One region of the Streptomyces sp. NPDC043427 genome, then DNA from elsewhere that is predicted to be linked to it. Evidence: riboswitches for the same ligand, from Rfam matches in the RefSeq annotation. Region 1 holds a riboswitch; each other region holds the start of a gene.
What was found. Region 1 has a riboswitch for cobalamin ahead of AC067M_RS04540 (ribonucleoside-diphosphate reductase subunit alpha). Riboswitches for the same ligand answer to the same signal wherever they lie in the genome.
Positions count from the first base shown of each region.

Region 1 (3,592 bases):
CTGCGTTCCCACCTCTCCAGCAACTGCAGCCGCAGCATGCTGCGGTCCCGGCCGGAGACGTCCAGAGGCTCCGGGTCCTTCGGGTTCAGGAGGCCGTTCTGGTGCAGTTCCCGAACGATCTGGAGGTAGATGGGTGATTCGGTGACCTCCGCCGATTCCACGATCCTGTCCAGGTACTGCTCGTCGCTGCCCGACGCGCGTGCCTCGACGAAGTGCAGGGCCTCCTCCTCGCTCAACGGTTCCAGCTCCACGATGGCGGCGGGGGTGCTCTCCAGGGGGCTGTGCGGCCGCGAGGCGATGACCAGAGGCAGCTTCTCTTTGTGAGCGCGCTCGATGGCACGGCGGATGATGTTGTCCCGGTTCTGCTGGAGACCGTCGTCGAGGAGCGCCTCTTCCAGGCCGTCGGCGATGACGACCGGTTTGTCGTCGGCGAGCAGTTGCTGCCAGACCCGATCGATCTTGGTGCGTGCCAGGGTCCCCTGGGGCGTCTCCTCGGCGAAGCGCCGCTTGGCCATGCGCTCGAAGTTCAGGTCGGCCTCGCCGGCCGCGTCCCTCAGCCGGATCGGCACGGGCACCGCGTGCTGCTGGGCCAGCAGTTCGGTGAGCCGCACGAGGACGGCGGTCTTCCCCACGCCGACGCCGCCGACGAGCAGGTAGGGCCGGCGGGTGTCGCGGTCCCGCAGCCGTTCGGCGATGACCTCGGCGACCTCGTCGCGGCCCACGATGTCGTCCGTGTCCTGGCCGGCGGTGAGCACCAGTTGACCGGGTCTCCTGCGTGCCTTCCCGAGGTAACGCCGCTTGGTCCAGCCGTACCAGCAGAACAGGAAGAGCGCGGCGGCGATGGATGCGGTGAGTACGGGACCGACGAAGCGGAGGAAGGCGTCGAACCCATCGTCCTTCCGCAGGTCCTCGAAGCCGGTCGACTCGCCCGTGATCAGGATGTACAGGCCCTCTCCGCACCAGGCAAGGACCGCGAGCACGGCGATCAACCAGACAATCCTGGTCGCGTTGCCGTAGGAGAACCCGGTCCGCCACTTCTTGGGCCGGGTGGTGCCGCGCCGGGCCTCCAGACGGATCGTCAGGGTGTGCCAGCGGCCGACGAGGACGCTCCGGACCCGGTTCCCCGCCCGCCTCAGACCCAGCGTGGCCATGGGCGCGTTGCGCGGCCGCTCCTTGCCGGGCGGGCGACGGACGACATTCGTCATCGTGCGTGCTCCCTCCGAGAGCGTTCTCGGGGCGGAGGGCTCCGCGGGCGCCGGCGCCTACTTCCATGGAAGCACTCTCGGGCCGCCCCGCAACCGGTGCGGACATCGGGGGTTCGCTGTCGAACGCGTCCGGCAGACTCGGCCCCATGGACATCATCATCCGGCAGGTGGAACCCCGCGAGTACGACACCGTCGGCGAGATCACCGCACAGGCCTACCTCCAGGACGGCCTTCTCGACTTCGGGGAGAGCGACGCGTACCTGGGCGAGTTGAGGGACGTGGCCAAGCGGGCCGCGGCCGCCGAGGTGCTGGTCGCGGTGGAGCAGGGGCGGGTGCTCGGCGGAGTCACCTTCGTGCCGGACGGCGGCCCCATGGCCGACATCGCCCGGCCCGGCGAGGCCGAGATACGGATGCTCGCGGTCGCGCACACCGCGCGTGGGCGTGGTGTCGGCGAAGCTCTCGTACGGGCCTGCGTCGAGCGGGCGCGCGCCGTCGAGGGCTGCACCGGCATGGTCCTCTCCACCCAGGCCACCATGCACACCGCCCACCGCATCTACGAACGCCTCGGCTTCACCCGCACCCCGGAGCGTGACTGGAACCCGATTCCGCACCTCGACGACATCACTCTCCTCACCTATGAGTTGACGCTGTGAAACCACGGCAACACAACATCTGGGGGTGACACCGCAGCCCGGCACAAGATGTATGCTCATGCTCGCTGTCGCCGCAGGGGAATCCGGTGCGAATCCGGAACTGTCCCGCAACGGTGTACTCATGCGCGTATGCCCGCGTATGAGCGTCAGTCCGAGGACCTGCCGACAGCGCGCCCGGCCCGTCCGGTCCGGGTGCCCGACGTCCGGGCCTCGTGGAGTGGGTCGGTGGACGCGACGCCGCGTGCGCTCGTGCTGCCCCCTGCCCTCCGCCAGGCCCCGTGCCGAGCGAGGGAGAGCCCCACGTGACCATCGCGCCAGCCGAACCGGCTTCAGCGACCGAGCTGGAGAACGACGGTCCCGGTGCCGCACTGCTGCGGACCCTGACCGAGCTGACCGCCGACCTGCCCGACGCCGACCCCGGCCGGGTCGCCGCCGCCGCTTTGCGGGGCCGGTCGGCGCGGGCCGACGAGGCGGAGCTGCGCCAGCTGGCCACGGAGGCGGCCGCCGGCCTCATCTCCGAGGACCCCGTCTACTCCCGGCTGGCCGCGCGCCTGCTCACCATCTCCATCCGTGCCGAGGCCGCCTCCCAGGGCGTCACGTCCTTCACCGGGTCCGTGGCCGTGGGGCACCGGGAAGGCCTCATCGCCGACCGCACCGCGGAGTTCGTGCGCGTGCACGCCGACCGGCTCGACGCCCTCGTCGACACCGGCGCCGACGACCGCTTCGGCTACTTCGGCCTGCGCACCCTGCACAGCCGCTACCTCCTGCGGCACCCCCTCACCCGCAAGGTCGTGGAGACCCCGCAGCACTTCATGCTCCGGGTGGCCGCGGGCCTCGCCAAGGACGACAGTCCCCGGTCCGTCGACGAAGTCGCCGCGCTCTACGGGCTCATGAGCCGCCTCGACTATCTGCCCTCCTCCCCCACGTTGTTCAACTCGGGCACCCGGCACCCGCAGATGTCGTCCTGCTATCTGCTCGACTCCCCGAAGGACGAGCTGGACTCCATCTACGACCGCTACCACCAGGTGGCCCGCCTGTCGAAGCACGCCGGCGGCATCGGTCTCTCGTACTCCCGGATCCGCAGCCGCGGTTCGCTGATCCGTGGCACCAACGGGCACTCCAACGGCATCGTCCCGTTCCTCAAGACCCTGGACGCCTCCGTCGCCGCCGTGAACCAGGGCGGCCGGCGCAAGGGCGCGGCCGCGGTCTACCTGGAGACCTGGCACTCCGACATCGAGGAGTTCCTGGAGCTGCGCGACAACACCGGTGAGGACGCCCGCCGTACGCACAACCTGAACCTGGCGCACTGGGTGCCGGACGAGTTCATGCGCCGGGTGAACGCCGACGGCCAGTGGTCCCTCTTCTCCCCCGCCGACGTGCCCGAGCTGGTCGACCTGTGGGGCGAGGAGTTCGACGCCGCCTACCGCAAGGCGGAGGCGAACGGGCTCGCCAAGAAGACCCTCCCCGCCCGCGAGCTGTACGGCCGCATGATGCGCACCCTCGCGCAGACCGGCAACGGCTGGATGACCTTCAAGGACGCGGCCAACCGGACGGCCAACCAGACGGCGCTCCCGGGCCATGTCATCCACTCCTCCAACCTCTGCACAGAGATCCTGGAGGTCACGAACGACGGGGAGACCGCAGTCTGCAACCTGGGGTCCATCAACCTCGGGGCTTTCGTGGACAACGGCGACATCGACTGGGAGCGGCTGGACGCCACCGTCCGCACGGCCG
Region 1 is NZ_JBWKCC010000002.1:143,030-146,621, forward strand. Features, by position in the region: gene AC067M_RS04530 (NACHT domain-containing protein) at 1-1,205, opposite strand, end outside; gene AC067M_RS04535 (GNAT family N-acetyltransferase) at 1,352-1,858, shown strand; cobalamin riboswitch at 1,911-2,039, shown strand; gene AC067M_RS04540 (ribonucleoside-diphosphate reductase subunit alpha) at 2,161-3,592, shown strand, end outside.

Region 2 (3,592 bases), on a different contig from region 1:
CGCGGTCGGCCCAGAAGCGCAAGGTCGTGCGGAAGTCGGCGCGGACCTCCTCGTGCCCCCAGTTCAGGTCGGGCTGCTGGGGCGCGAACAGGTGCAGGTACCACTGCCCGTCCGGCACCCGCTGCCAGGCGCTGCCGCCGAAGACGGACTGCCAGTCGGAGGGCGGGAGCTCTCCGTGCTCGCCCCGGCCGTCACGGAAGACGTACCGGTCGCGGGCGGCGGAGCCCGGGCCGGCCGCCAGGGCCTCCTGGAACCAGACGTGCTGGTGCGAGGTGTGGTTCGGGACCAGGTCGACGATCACCTTCAGGCCCAGGCGGTGGGCCTCGGCGACCATGTCGTCGAAGTCGTCCAGGCTGCCCAGGCGCGGGTCGACGTCCCGGTAGTCGGCGACGTCGTAGCCGCCGTCGGCGAGCTCGGAGGGGTAGAAGGGGCTGAGCCACAGCGCGTCCACGCCGAGCGCCGCGAGGTGGGACAGGCGCTGGGTGACACCCCGGACGTCGCCGAGCCCGTCACCGTCGGCGTCGGAGAAGCTGCGCGGATACACCTGGTAGATGACGGCCTGCCGCCACCAGTTCGGATCCTTGGACGAGAGGTCGGGCGTGGTACGGACGATCACGCTGGCTCCTCTTCGGGTTCTCGGCGGATGATGCGGACGAGCGGTCTATGCACGATAAAGGGAAATTCTGTCCACATCGCCGGAAAAGTGAACCTCCGCCACCGTCGGAACGAATCATTCCCCGTGTGACGGAACTGTGATGGCGTCCGAACTCACTTGCCGTCGCAGCAGGTTGACAGCGTTCCGCCGCGAGATCCACCATGAGTACACGCTGTGGCGCATGTGACCAATGGGCCCGGTGTTTCTTCGACCGCACACCCCCGGTACGGCCGACAGCGTCGTGCTGCCCTCCCGCCGTACCCGGGTTTCGCACGCCAAGATGGGATCTGCATGTCCATAGCGAGACGTGTCACCATGCGCCGCCTGCTGGGGACGGGCGCCGCGTCGCTCGCCCTGTGCGCTGCCTCCGTCGCCGCTGCCTCCGGTGCCTGGGCCTCCGAGCCCGGCGGGGACGGCTGGGCGTCCGGCGGGGCGTACCAGCCGGGCACCGGCGCGGGCACGGAGACCGGCACGGACCGCTGCCAGTTCTCCCTGGACGGCGTCGGCTTCTTCGACTCGGTCAAGGTCGACGACCAGAACCTCAAGCCGACCGAGGACGGCAAGGTCCACATCAAGGTCCGCACCGCCGGGGACGCGAGCACCTGCACCGCCTCCCTGTCGTCCTTCCTCGCCCACGGCGCGGACTTCGGCACCTCCGGTGAGCAGATCTTCATCGACTTCGACACGGTGACGGTCAAGCCCGGCCAGACCGAGTCCCTCGACATCGCGGTGCCGGACGCGGGCTGCTACGCGCAGATCGACCTCTACCGGGGCGCCAAGAAGTTCGACGGCAAGCTCGACGCGAAGGACGGCTTCGAGCACGGTGAGCTGCCCAAGGGTCCGGACCGTCCGGTGATCAAGGACAAGCTGATCGCGGCCTGGAACGGCGGCAGCAAGGACTGCACGACCATCGAGTCGCAGCCCCCGACCACCCCGCCCGCCTCCACCCCGCCCACCACGCCCGCCACTCCCACGACGCCCCCGGCGAGCGAGCCCGTGACCCCGCCGGCCGAGACCGAGCCTCCCGCCGGCACCCCGACCCCGTCCGGCTCGACCTCCACCCAGCCGCCGAGCGACTCCGAGTCCACCACGCCCCCGGCTGCCACGCCGCACGGCGGCGGCGGCGACCTCGCGGAGACGGGCGCGAACAGCAGCACGACCCCGATCGCCATCGGCGCGGCGGTGCTGCTCGCGGGTGGCGCGGTGATCGTCGTGTCGACGCGCAGGCGCAAGGCGGCCGCTCGCTCGTAGCGACGACGCCGGGATCTTGGGGGCCGGGGGCCTGGGGGCGTTGCCCCCGGGGCCTCGGCCCCACCCGGCTGTGCGGGAGCTGCGGTGAGCACCTACTGTGGGCGGGCCGTGGTGTTCGGGAAGTCGGTGTGAAGCCGGCGCGGCCCTCGCCACTGTGATCGGGGAGTTCCCGTCCCGCGTCCCGTGAGGGACAGCCACTGGTCGTCGCGAGGCGGCCGGGAAGGCAGGGCCGGGCGCGTACACCCGGAAGCCAGGAGACCGGCCACGGCATCTCACGAAGTGATCCACGAGGTGCTGGAGCTGACCGTATGACCGAGCCTGTTTCGCCTGCTTCCTTCCGCTGGCGGCGTGAGGACACCGTGCGGACGGCGGTGCTGATGGCGGTCATCGCCGCCCTGCACGTCGTCGCGTTCGGGATCCTGTTCCTGCTCGTCGTCCCCGGCCACTACGAGGTCGGCGACAAGGCCTTCGGCATCGGCCTCGGCATCACCGCCTACACCCTCGGCATGCGGCACGCCTTCGACGCCGACCACATCGCCGCGATCGACAACACCACCCGCAAGCTGATGGCCGACGGCAAGCGGCCGGTGTCGGTGGGCTTCTGGTTCGCGCTCGGCCACTCCAGTGTCGTGGTCCTGCTCGCCCTGCTGATCGCGGGCGGCACCCAACTGGCCGGCCGGGTCATGAACGAGGACTCGGGCACCCACCAGGTCCTCGGCTTCCTGGGTACGACCATCTCCGGCACGTTCCTCTACCTCATCGCCGCCCTCAACCTGGTCGCCCTGGTGGGCATCCTGAGGGTGTTCCGGGCGATGCGGGCGGGCGCGTACGACGAGCGGGAGCTCGAACAGCACCTGGACTCGCGGGGCTTCATGAACCGGATCCTCGGCCGCCTCACCAACTCCATCTCGCGCCCCGGCCAGATGTACCCGCTCGGCTTCCTCTTCGGCCTCGGCTTCGACACCGCGACCGAGGTCACGCTGATGGTGATGGCCGGTTCGGGCGCTGCGGCGGGCCTGCCCTGGTACGCGGTCCTGTGCCTGCCGCTCCTCTTCGCCGCCGGCATGAGCCTGTTCGACACCCTCGACGGCACGTTCATGAACTTCGCCTACCAGTGGGCGTTCTCCAACCCCGTCCGCAAGGTCTTCTACAACCTCACCATCACCGGCCTGTCCATCGCCGTCGCCTTCTTCATCGGCACGATCGAACTCGTCGGCGTCCTCCACGAGAAGCTCGACCTGCGCGACGACGTCACCGGCTGGATCGCGGGCCTCGACCTCGACAACGTCGGCTACATCATCGTCGGGCTGTTCGTCGTGGTGTGGGCGGCGGCGGTCGCGTACTGGAAGCTCGCGAAGGTGGAGCAGCGGTGGGCGGTACGGCCCGCCGACACGCAGTGACTTCGGTGAACACCGGGCGAACTACCTGTGTGCATATGTGACTTGACCGTGACGCGACCGGCCATCGCAAGGTAATCTTTTGGCAAAGAGGTGTTCGCAGGAGCCAAGTGGATCGAGGGAGGCAATCGTGTTCGATCTCCGGACCGAGGCAGAGATGAGGCTGCACTCGGAGAAGACGGCCCGGGAACTCGCACTGAAGAAGCAGCGGGAGAAGTCCGGCGAGGCGCACACGAGCGCCGAACCGACCGCCACCCCCGACACGGCGGCTACGGCTTCTCGACCGTCG
Region 2 is NZ_JBWKCC010000017.1:56,343-59,934, reverse strand. Features, by position in the region: gene AC067M_RS25505 (glycoside hydrolase family 13 protein) at 1-616, opposite strand, end outside; gene AC067M_RS25500 (LAETG motif-containing sortase-dependent surface protein) at 947-1,906, shown strand; cobalamin riboswitch at 1,999-2,187, shown strand; gene nicT (Nickel transporter NicT) at 2,215-3,306, shown strand; gene AC067M_RS25490 (nucleoside hydrolase) at 3,573-3,592, opposite strand, start outside.
Region 2: it holds a riboswitch for cobalamin, as region 1 does, so the genes downstream of both, nicT (Nickel transporter NicT) here and AC067M_RS04540 (ribonucleoside-diphosphate reductase subunit alpha) in region 1, are expected to answer to the same signal.

Region 3 (3,592 bases), on a different contig from region 1:
CCAGCGCCCGTACGGTCCCCCGCGTCCCCGGAATCACGACGAGGTCCGCGTCGGCCAGTTCCTCCGGCCGGTCCACGAACCGCACCACGACACCCGGTTCGGCGGCCAGCGCGTCCACGTCGGTGAAGTTGGACATGAGGGGAATCGCGCAGACGGCGACCCGCAGCACGTCCTCGCCGACGGGCGGGGCGACGTTCGACTCCCGCACCGTGCCCCGCAGGGACACCCTCAGCCCGTCCTCCTCGTCGATGCCGAGCCCGTGCCGGAACGGGAGAACCCCGTACGTGTGCCGTCCGGTGAGCCCGTGCAGCATGTCGAGCCCGGGTTCGAGCAGGGAGACGTCACCGCGGAACTTGTTGACCAGGAACCCGGCGACACACTCCTGGTCCTCGGGCGACAGCAGGGCGACGGTCCCGAAGAAGGAGGCGAAGACCCCGCCGCGGTCGATGTCGCCGACGACGAGCACGGGGAGCCGCGCGTTGCGGGCGATCCCCATGTTCACGATGTCCGTCCGCCGCAGATTGATCTCGGCGGGACTCCCGGCCCCCTCACAGATCACCGCGTCATACGTGCCCCGCAACTCGGCGAGACAGTCCAGCACCGTCCCGAGCAGCTTCTGCTGCCGCCCACCGTGATAGCCACGCGCACTCAACTCACCCACGGGCTTCCCGAGCAGCACGACCTGACTGCTCTGCTCCCCGCCGGGCTTGAGCAGCACCGGGTTCATCAGCGCGGTCGGCTCGACCCGACAGGCCTGGGCCTGCATGGCCTGCGCCCGCCCGATCTCCGCACCTTCCCGTGTGACGAACGAGTTGAGCGACATGTTCTGCGCCTTGAACGGCGCGACCTTGACGCCCTGGCGCACCAGCCACCGACAGATCCCGGCGGTGACGACACTCTTCCCGGCATCGGAGGTGGTGCCGGCGACGAGCAACCCGCGCCCGTTCACGAGAGACCTCCTACCGGCTGTGGGCGGTCGTTCGGCAGGGCGATGGGGGTGCCCCCGCTCGAGTGAAGCCGAGAGTGGGGGAGGGTGGCCACGGTCTGCAGCGCCGGGCGCCTCGTAACCCGCCCCCGCAGCAACGCCCCCGCCGCACTCACCCCGAGCGCCAGCCAACTCACCCGCCGCGACAACCGAACAGCCCGCTCGATGTCCCGCACCTCCACCGCACGCCCCTCTCCATTCAGCACAGGCCGATGCTCCACACGCCCCTCGTACGACAACGTCCCGCCCAGCCGCACCCCCAACGCCCCCGCGAACGACGCCTCCACAGGCCCGGCGTTGGGACTCGGGTGCTTGGCCGCATCCGCACGCCAGGCCCGTACGGCCCCCCGCGGATCGGGCCCCGCCACAGCCGCCAGCACCGCGGTCACCCGAGCCCCCGGCCACCCGGCGACGTCGTCGAGCCGCGCAGAAGCCCACCCGTACCGCCGATAACGGGCCGACTTGTGCCCGACCATCGCATCCAGCGTGTTGACCGCCCGGAACCCCAGCAGCCCCGGCACGCCCGCGATCCCGCCCCACACCAGCGCCCCCACCACCGCGTCCGACGTGTTCTCCGCGACGGACTCCACGACGGCCCTGGCGATCCCGTCCGCGTCGAGGGCCTGTGGGTCCCGCCCGCACAGATGCGGCAGTCGTGCCCGCGCCGCGTCGACGTCCCCCGCTTCGAGCGCCCGCCCGATGGTCCGGGCTTCCCGGCCGAGTGAAGTCCCCCCGACGACGGCCCAGGTGGCGGCACCGGTCAGCGCGACGGAAGCAGCCGGGGAGGGGCGTACCGCACGAGCGGCCATGGCGCCGAGGGCGACGGCGCCACCGGCGCACACCGCGGTGTGCAGCGCCCCCCACCCCCGGTGGTCGCGCCACAGCACCCGCTCGACGGCACCCGCGGCCCGCCCGAACGCGGCGACCGGGTGTCCGCGGCGGGGATCGCCGAGGAGCAGGTCACCGAGGAGGCCGGCGGCGGCGCCGTACGCGAAGACGCGATCGGCACCCATCGGCTCAGCCGTCCGTGGGGTCGGGCAACAAGCTGGTACTGGCCCTCAATCGGCAGCCGCGCATGGCGATATGTCCTCACTCAGGGTGTCCGCGCCCTGGTTCGACGAGACCGGCGGTGAGAGTTCCTGGCTCCCGGGGCTTCCTACCCCGGTGACAGTGGCGGGACCGCGCCGGATTCTCACCGGCTTCCTCTCCTGCCGCCGTACATGGCTCCGGCAGTCCACCACGGCCCCGGAAGAGCCGTCAACTTGCTGTTGACCTGCGACGGGAGAGTGTGGAGAACCCCACACGCGGGCCGTCGAGGGCGTCACACGCGCACGTGGGGTGCGGGACGACGATCCGTCCCGCACCCCACGTGGTGCCCGTGTGCCGCCGGTCAGGCGGCGATCAGGCGATGATCAGGGAGATCCCGTACGCCACCGCCGCCGCGCACGCCGCGAAGCACACGTACGCGCCGGTGACCGCGAGAGCGGCGGAGCCGCCCTGGGCCGCGGCCCGCTCGCGCCGGGAGAGGCCGGTGATGCCGAGGGTGAACAGGGCCACGAGGGCCACGGTGACCACGAGGCTGACCCCGAAGACGGAGCCGAGAGCCGCCCAGTCGATCTTCATGCTGTCTCTTCCTTCATACCTGGCGTACGGACCGGATGCGGCTCAGACGGTGGTGGTGGCCGGCGGGGCGGACTCGGCCGCGGAGGCCGGGATCGTCGCCGACAGGTCCTCGGCGACCGTGCCCGCGGGCGGCGGGCTCACCACGGCGATCGCGGTGGTCACCACGCCGGGCGGCTCCTCGGAGTCGTTGACGTTGCTGTGGTCGACGACCTCGCGGCGCGAGATCTTCCAGATCGCGGCGCTGGAGGCGACGAGGAAGACGGCGACGACGGCCGTGCCCCAGTCGCCGAAGCCGGTCACGTACTCCGCGAGCGCGCCGACCAGGGCCGCGGCCGGGAGCGTGAGGCCCCAGGCGACGAACATGCGGGTGGCGGTCGACCAGCGGACGACGCCGCCCTTGCGGCCGAGGCCCGCGCCCATCACCGAGCCGGAGACCGAGTGGGTGGTGGAGAGGGAGAAGCCCAGGTGGGAGGAGGCCAGGATGACCGTCGCGGCGCTGGTCTGGGCGGCGAAGCCCTGCTGCGGCTGGAGGTCGGTCAGGCCCTTGCCCATGGTGCGGATGATGCGCCAGCCACCGAGGTAGGTGCCGAGCGCGATGGCGAGGCCCGCGGAGAGGATGACCCACAGGGGCGGGTCGGAGTCGGGGGCGACGGCGCCGCCGGCGACCAGGGCGAGGGTGATGATGCCCATCGTCTTCTGGGCGTCGTTCGTGCCGTGCGCGAGGGAGACCAGGCCGGCGGAGGCGATCTGGCCCGCGCGGTAGCCCTTCTCGGCGGCCTTGCCGTCGGCCTTCTTCCCGAGGGTGTAGGACAGGCGGGTGGCGAGCATCGCGGCGACGCCCGCGACGATCGGAGCCGCGATCGCCGGGATCAGGACCTTGGTGACGAGCGCGTCGCCGTGGACCGCGCCGACGCCCGCCGAGGCGATCGTGGCACCGATCAGACCGCCCATCAGGGCGTGCGAGGAACTGGAGGGCAGGCCCAC
Region 3 is NZ_JBWKCC010000024.1:85,666-89,257, forward strand. Features, by position in the region: gene AC067M_RS31310 (cobyric acid synthase) at 1-949, opposite strand, end outside; gene AC067M_RS31315 (cobalamin biosynthesis protein) at 946-1,998, opposite strand; cobalamin riboswitch at 2,100-2,239, opposite strand; gene AC067M_RS31320 (hypothetical protein) at 2,387-2,608, opposite strand; gene AC067M_RS31325 (inorganic phosphate transporter) at 2,651-3,592, opposite strand, start outside.
Region 3: it holds a riboswitch for cobalamin, as region 1 does, so the genes downstream of both, AC067M_RS31315 (cobalamin biosynthesis protein) here and AC067M_RS04540 (ribonucleoside-diphosphate reductase subunit alpha) in region 1, are expected to answer to the same signal.

Region 4 (3,592 bases), on a different contig from region 1:
GTGATGCCCTTGTGGGGCGGGGCCTCGGGGTCGGTGCGGACGGCGAGCCACACCCAGTCGGCAGTGTCGCCGTTGGTGGTCCAGATCTTCTGGCCGTTGACGACGTACTGGTCGCCGTCGCGCACCGCGCGGGTCTTGAGGGACGCCAGGTCGGTGCCCGCGCCGGGCTCGCTGTAGCCGATGGCGAAGTCGATCTCGCCGGAGAGGATCCTCGGCAGGAAGTACGCCTTCTGCTCCTCCGTGCCGTACCGCATGATCGTGGGGCCGACGGTGTTGAGCGCCATCAGGGGCAGCGGGACACCCGCCTGGGCGGCCTCGTCGAAGAAGATGAACTGTTCCATCGCGGTCAGGCCGCGCCCGCCGTACTCCGTGGGCCAGCCGACGCCGAGCCAGCCGTCCGTGCCGAGCCGTCGGATCGTCTCGCGGTAGAAGCGTTTCTGGGCGACCGGGTCGGCGTGCCGGGTGGAGGCGTTGTCGGGCACCAACTCGGCGAAGTAGACACGCAGTTCGCTGCGCAGCCGCTGCTGCTCGGGCGTGTGGTCGAGATGCACGGCGCCTCCTGGCTCCCCTGGGCCGGTCCTGACGGCCCACACGGTAGAACGTGTTCCAATAATTGGGAATGGCGGGGAGACGCGAAATGGGGATGTGAAGAGGCCCTCGGCACGCGTGCCGAGGGCCTCTCCTACCGGGAACCGGTCACGAGGCCACGGGAGTCGGCCGTGCGGCGGCGACCTCCTGCGCCGCGGTCCGTGGCGCGAGCACGCGTTCCGCGAGCAGCCCGAAGACCAGCCCGAAGGTGGTCCACAGGGTGGCCTGCACGGCGAGTGCCGCCAGGCGGAACTGCCACAGCAGGGTGGCCGGGAAGTGCTCGGGGACCTCGTTGAAGGACGGCAGGAAGGCGTACGCCAGCCCGACGGCCAGGACGAAGAACGCGCCCGCGACGAGGGTCGCGTTCCAGTTGCCCAGGCGTGGCGCGAGGCGCCGGCCCAGGATGACGGTGGCGACGGCGAGCAGGACGCTCAGCACCACCATCAGGAAATAGAGGGTCGTGCGTTGTCCGATCGTGTCGGGGTCGCCGACGGCGGGCGGGTTGGCGGGGTACTTCAGGAACGGCACGACGTACACGGCGACCAGACCGGCCGTCGCCAGGAGCAGCGCCCTCGCGCGCGGCCCGAAGCGGCCGATCCGGCCGAGGGCGAAGCAGTACGCGAGGGCGGCGATGCCGCCGAACGCGACGCCGTAGACGAGGACACCGGTGGACAGGCCCGCGGTGGACTGCATCGTACGGCTGACGGGTTCGGCGCCTCCCGCGTGGTGGTGGGCGTGCGCCTCCTCGAAGGCGATGGCGGCGTCGACCCGCGACTCGCCCAGGAAGTAGGCGACGACGAGGGCGAGCAGGCCCGCGGCGAGTCCCGCGAGCATGCCCCGCACCAGGAGGGTGCGGACGGTGGTGGAGTTCATGGGCGGGTACGTCCTTCCCCGGCTGTCAGTGGCAGGGGAAACCGAGCAGGTGGCGCGCGTCGTGCACCCACTCGTGGACGTCCTCGCCGGACATCACGGAGGTGGCACCCTGTTCGGCGCCGACGAAGTAGAGCAGGACCAACATCAGGATGCCGAAGAAGACCGCCCAGGGGACGATCGCGCCGATCGGCAGCTTCTCGGGTACGGCAGTGGGGGCAGCGCTCGGCTGGACGGCGGACTGCGCCATGGCAGGACCTCCCTGGGGAACTCGCGTCCCGTATCGGTGGTGCACATGACGACGGACGCGGGTCTGACTCACCCGGCCCGCACCGAAGTGCGTGCCCGGCATACAGTGGCGCGACCGTGCCGGAATCCCACCGGCTTCCACGTACCGTCGTCGATTTCGACGTGACCGTACCGCGACGCAGGGAATCGGCCAAGGGCGCGTGCTCAGCCGCGTGCGCCCGGACGGGCCTGGTCACCCGTCAAGTCACTGTACTGGTAGGGGCGTTGAGGGCGGGAGTGACGAGCGTGGCGGAGTGGGCATGACAAGCCGAGTGATGTTGATCTCACCGGCGATCAGCGTGGCGCTGCGGGAGGCCCGCTTCGACGACGGCTGCCCCCTCGACCCGGCAGGCCTGCGCCGGGCCCGGGCCGTCGCGGGCACCCTGCCTGCCTGGGAGGCGGCTTGGTCCTCCCCCACCGTGCGGTGCCGCGAGACGGCCGAGGCACTGGGACTCGACGCCGTGGCCGTGCCGGAACTCGCGGGACTGGACGCGGGCCGCTGGCGCGGGGCGACGCTGGCGGAGGTGAGCGCGACCGAACCCGCGGCTCTTGCCGAGTGGCTGGCGGATCCCGGCTCCGCCCCGCACGGCGGGGAGTCGGTGCGAGCCCTGTGCGACCGAGTGGCCGCCTGGCTGGAAACGGCCGCCGACAGATCGGGCCGGACCGTCGCCGTCGTCGAGCCGGAGGTGTCCCGCGCCGCGATCGTCCGCACCCTCGGCGCACCGGACCAGGCCCTGTGGCGCACAGACGTCCCACCCCTGACAGCCGTCGAGCTCAGCGGCAGATCGGGCCGCTGGAACGTCACGGTCGGGCACCCGCTCGGCTGAGCACGGCGATGAGCCGCTCAGCGCGGAGGGCACCGCGGATCACGGTTTCGCGGGCCTGTCGACGCTTCGGGGCCCACCCCCAGCGGCCGATCGCAAGCAGGCGATCAGGCTCAAAGCGGCCCTGCGGCGCGCGGGTGTCCCGGTGGCGGCTGCCGTGCCGGACGGTCGGGGCGCCGGGACGGTCGGGCACCGGCTCGGCGGAGGCCCACTGACCCGCCCAGCCTCGCAGCGGCCACGGAACACCGGCCCGGGCCTGTCGACACGTCGGGGTCTGCCGGCCGGCCGCGGCCAAAGCGGTCGCGCGGCCTCGCGAAGGCCAACGGCCCGCGCCGAAGTGCGCGGACGGTGGGCGCCCGGGCGTACCGGTGGCCTGGCAGCAGCAGCCACGGATGTCGGCTGGTGGCAAGGCGCCTCGCCGACAGTTGCCGTGGCGCCCCGGCGGTCCGGGTGCCGGGCGTCGCGGTGAAGCGGTCAGACCAGGGTGGCGATGAACTCCGTGCAGGCCTTCGCACAGGCGCGGCACGCCTCCGCGCTCTCCTCGGCACCCGGTTGTCCGTCGAAGACATGTGCGGACTCCAGGCAGACGGTCCGGCACCACTCCAGCTGGACGCGGATGCCCGCCTCGTCCAGATGGTTCTGCTCGGACAGCACACGGCAGGTGGCGTCACACACCTCCGCGCACATGATGCCCTTGCGTCGTACGAGTTCCTGCTGTTCGGTCCCGTCCGGATCCACGAGGCTCGCGCGCAGCGCACACGCGCGGGCGCACTCGGTACACGCCTGCGCACATGCGAAACGGTCCTCCAGGAACCGGAAGAGCTCCTGCTGGGATGTCGTCGGTATCACGTAAGGGCGGGTAGCCGGTGCGGAGCCCGTCAAACCCGTGCGGCAGCCCCCTACAGAAGGTCATCGCGCGTTCACGGAACCGGATCGGCCGGTTCACTCCCCCTTCGAGGGGTATTCGGCTGGTATGAGTACCGCAACCATGCAGCTGGCCCAAGCGAGCGGGCTGCTCAGCA
Region 4 is NZ_JBWKCC010000040.1:10,559-14,150, reverse strand. Features, by position in the region: gene AC067M_RS40900 (acyl-CoA dehydrogenase family protein) at 1-551, opposite strand, end outside; gene AC067M_RS40895 (CbtA family protein) at 697-1,461, opposite strand; gene AC067M_RS40890 (CbtB domain-containing protein) at 1,487-1,708, opposite strand; cobalamin riboswitch at 1,746-1,894, opposite strand; gene AC067M_RS40885 (histidine phosphatase family protein) at 2,007-2,573, shown strand; gene AC067M_RS40880 (four-helix bundle copper-binding protein) at 3,045-3,416, opposite strand; gene AC067M_RS40875 (DUF6479 family protein) at 3,544-3,592, shown strand, end outside.
Region 4: it holds a riboswitch for cobalamin, as region 1 does, so the genes downstream of both, AC067M_RS40890 (CbtB domain-containing protein) here and AC067M_RS04540 (ribonucleoside-diphosphate reductase subunit alpha) in region 1, are expected to answer to the same signal.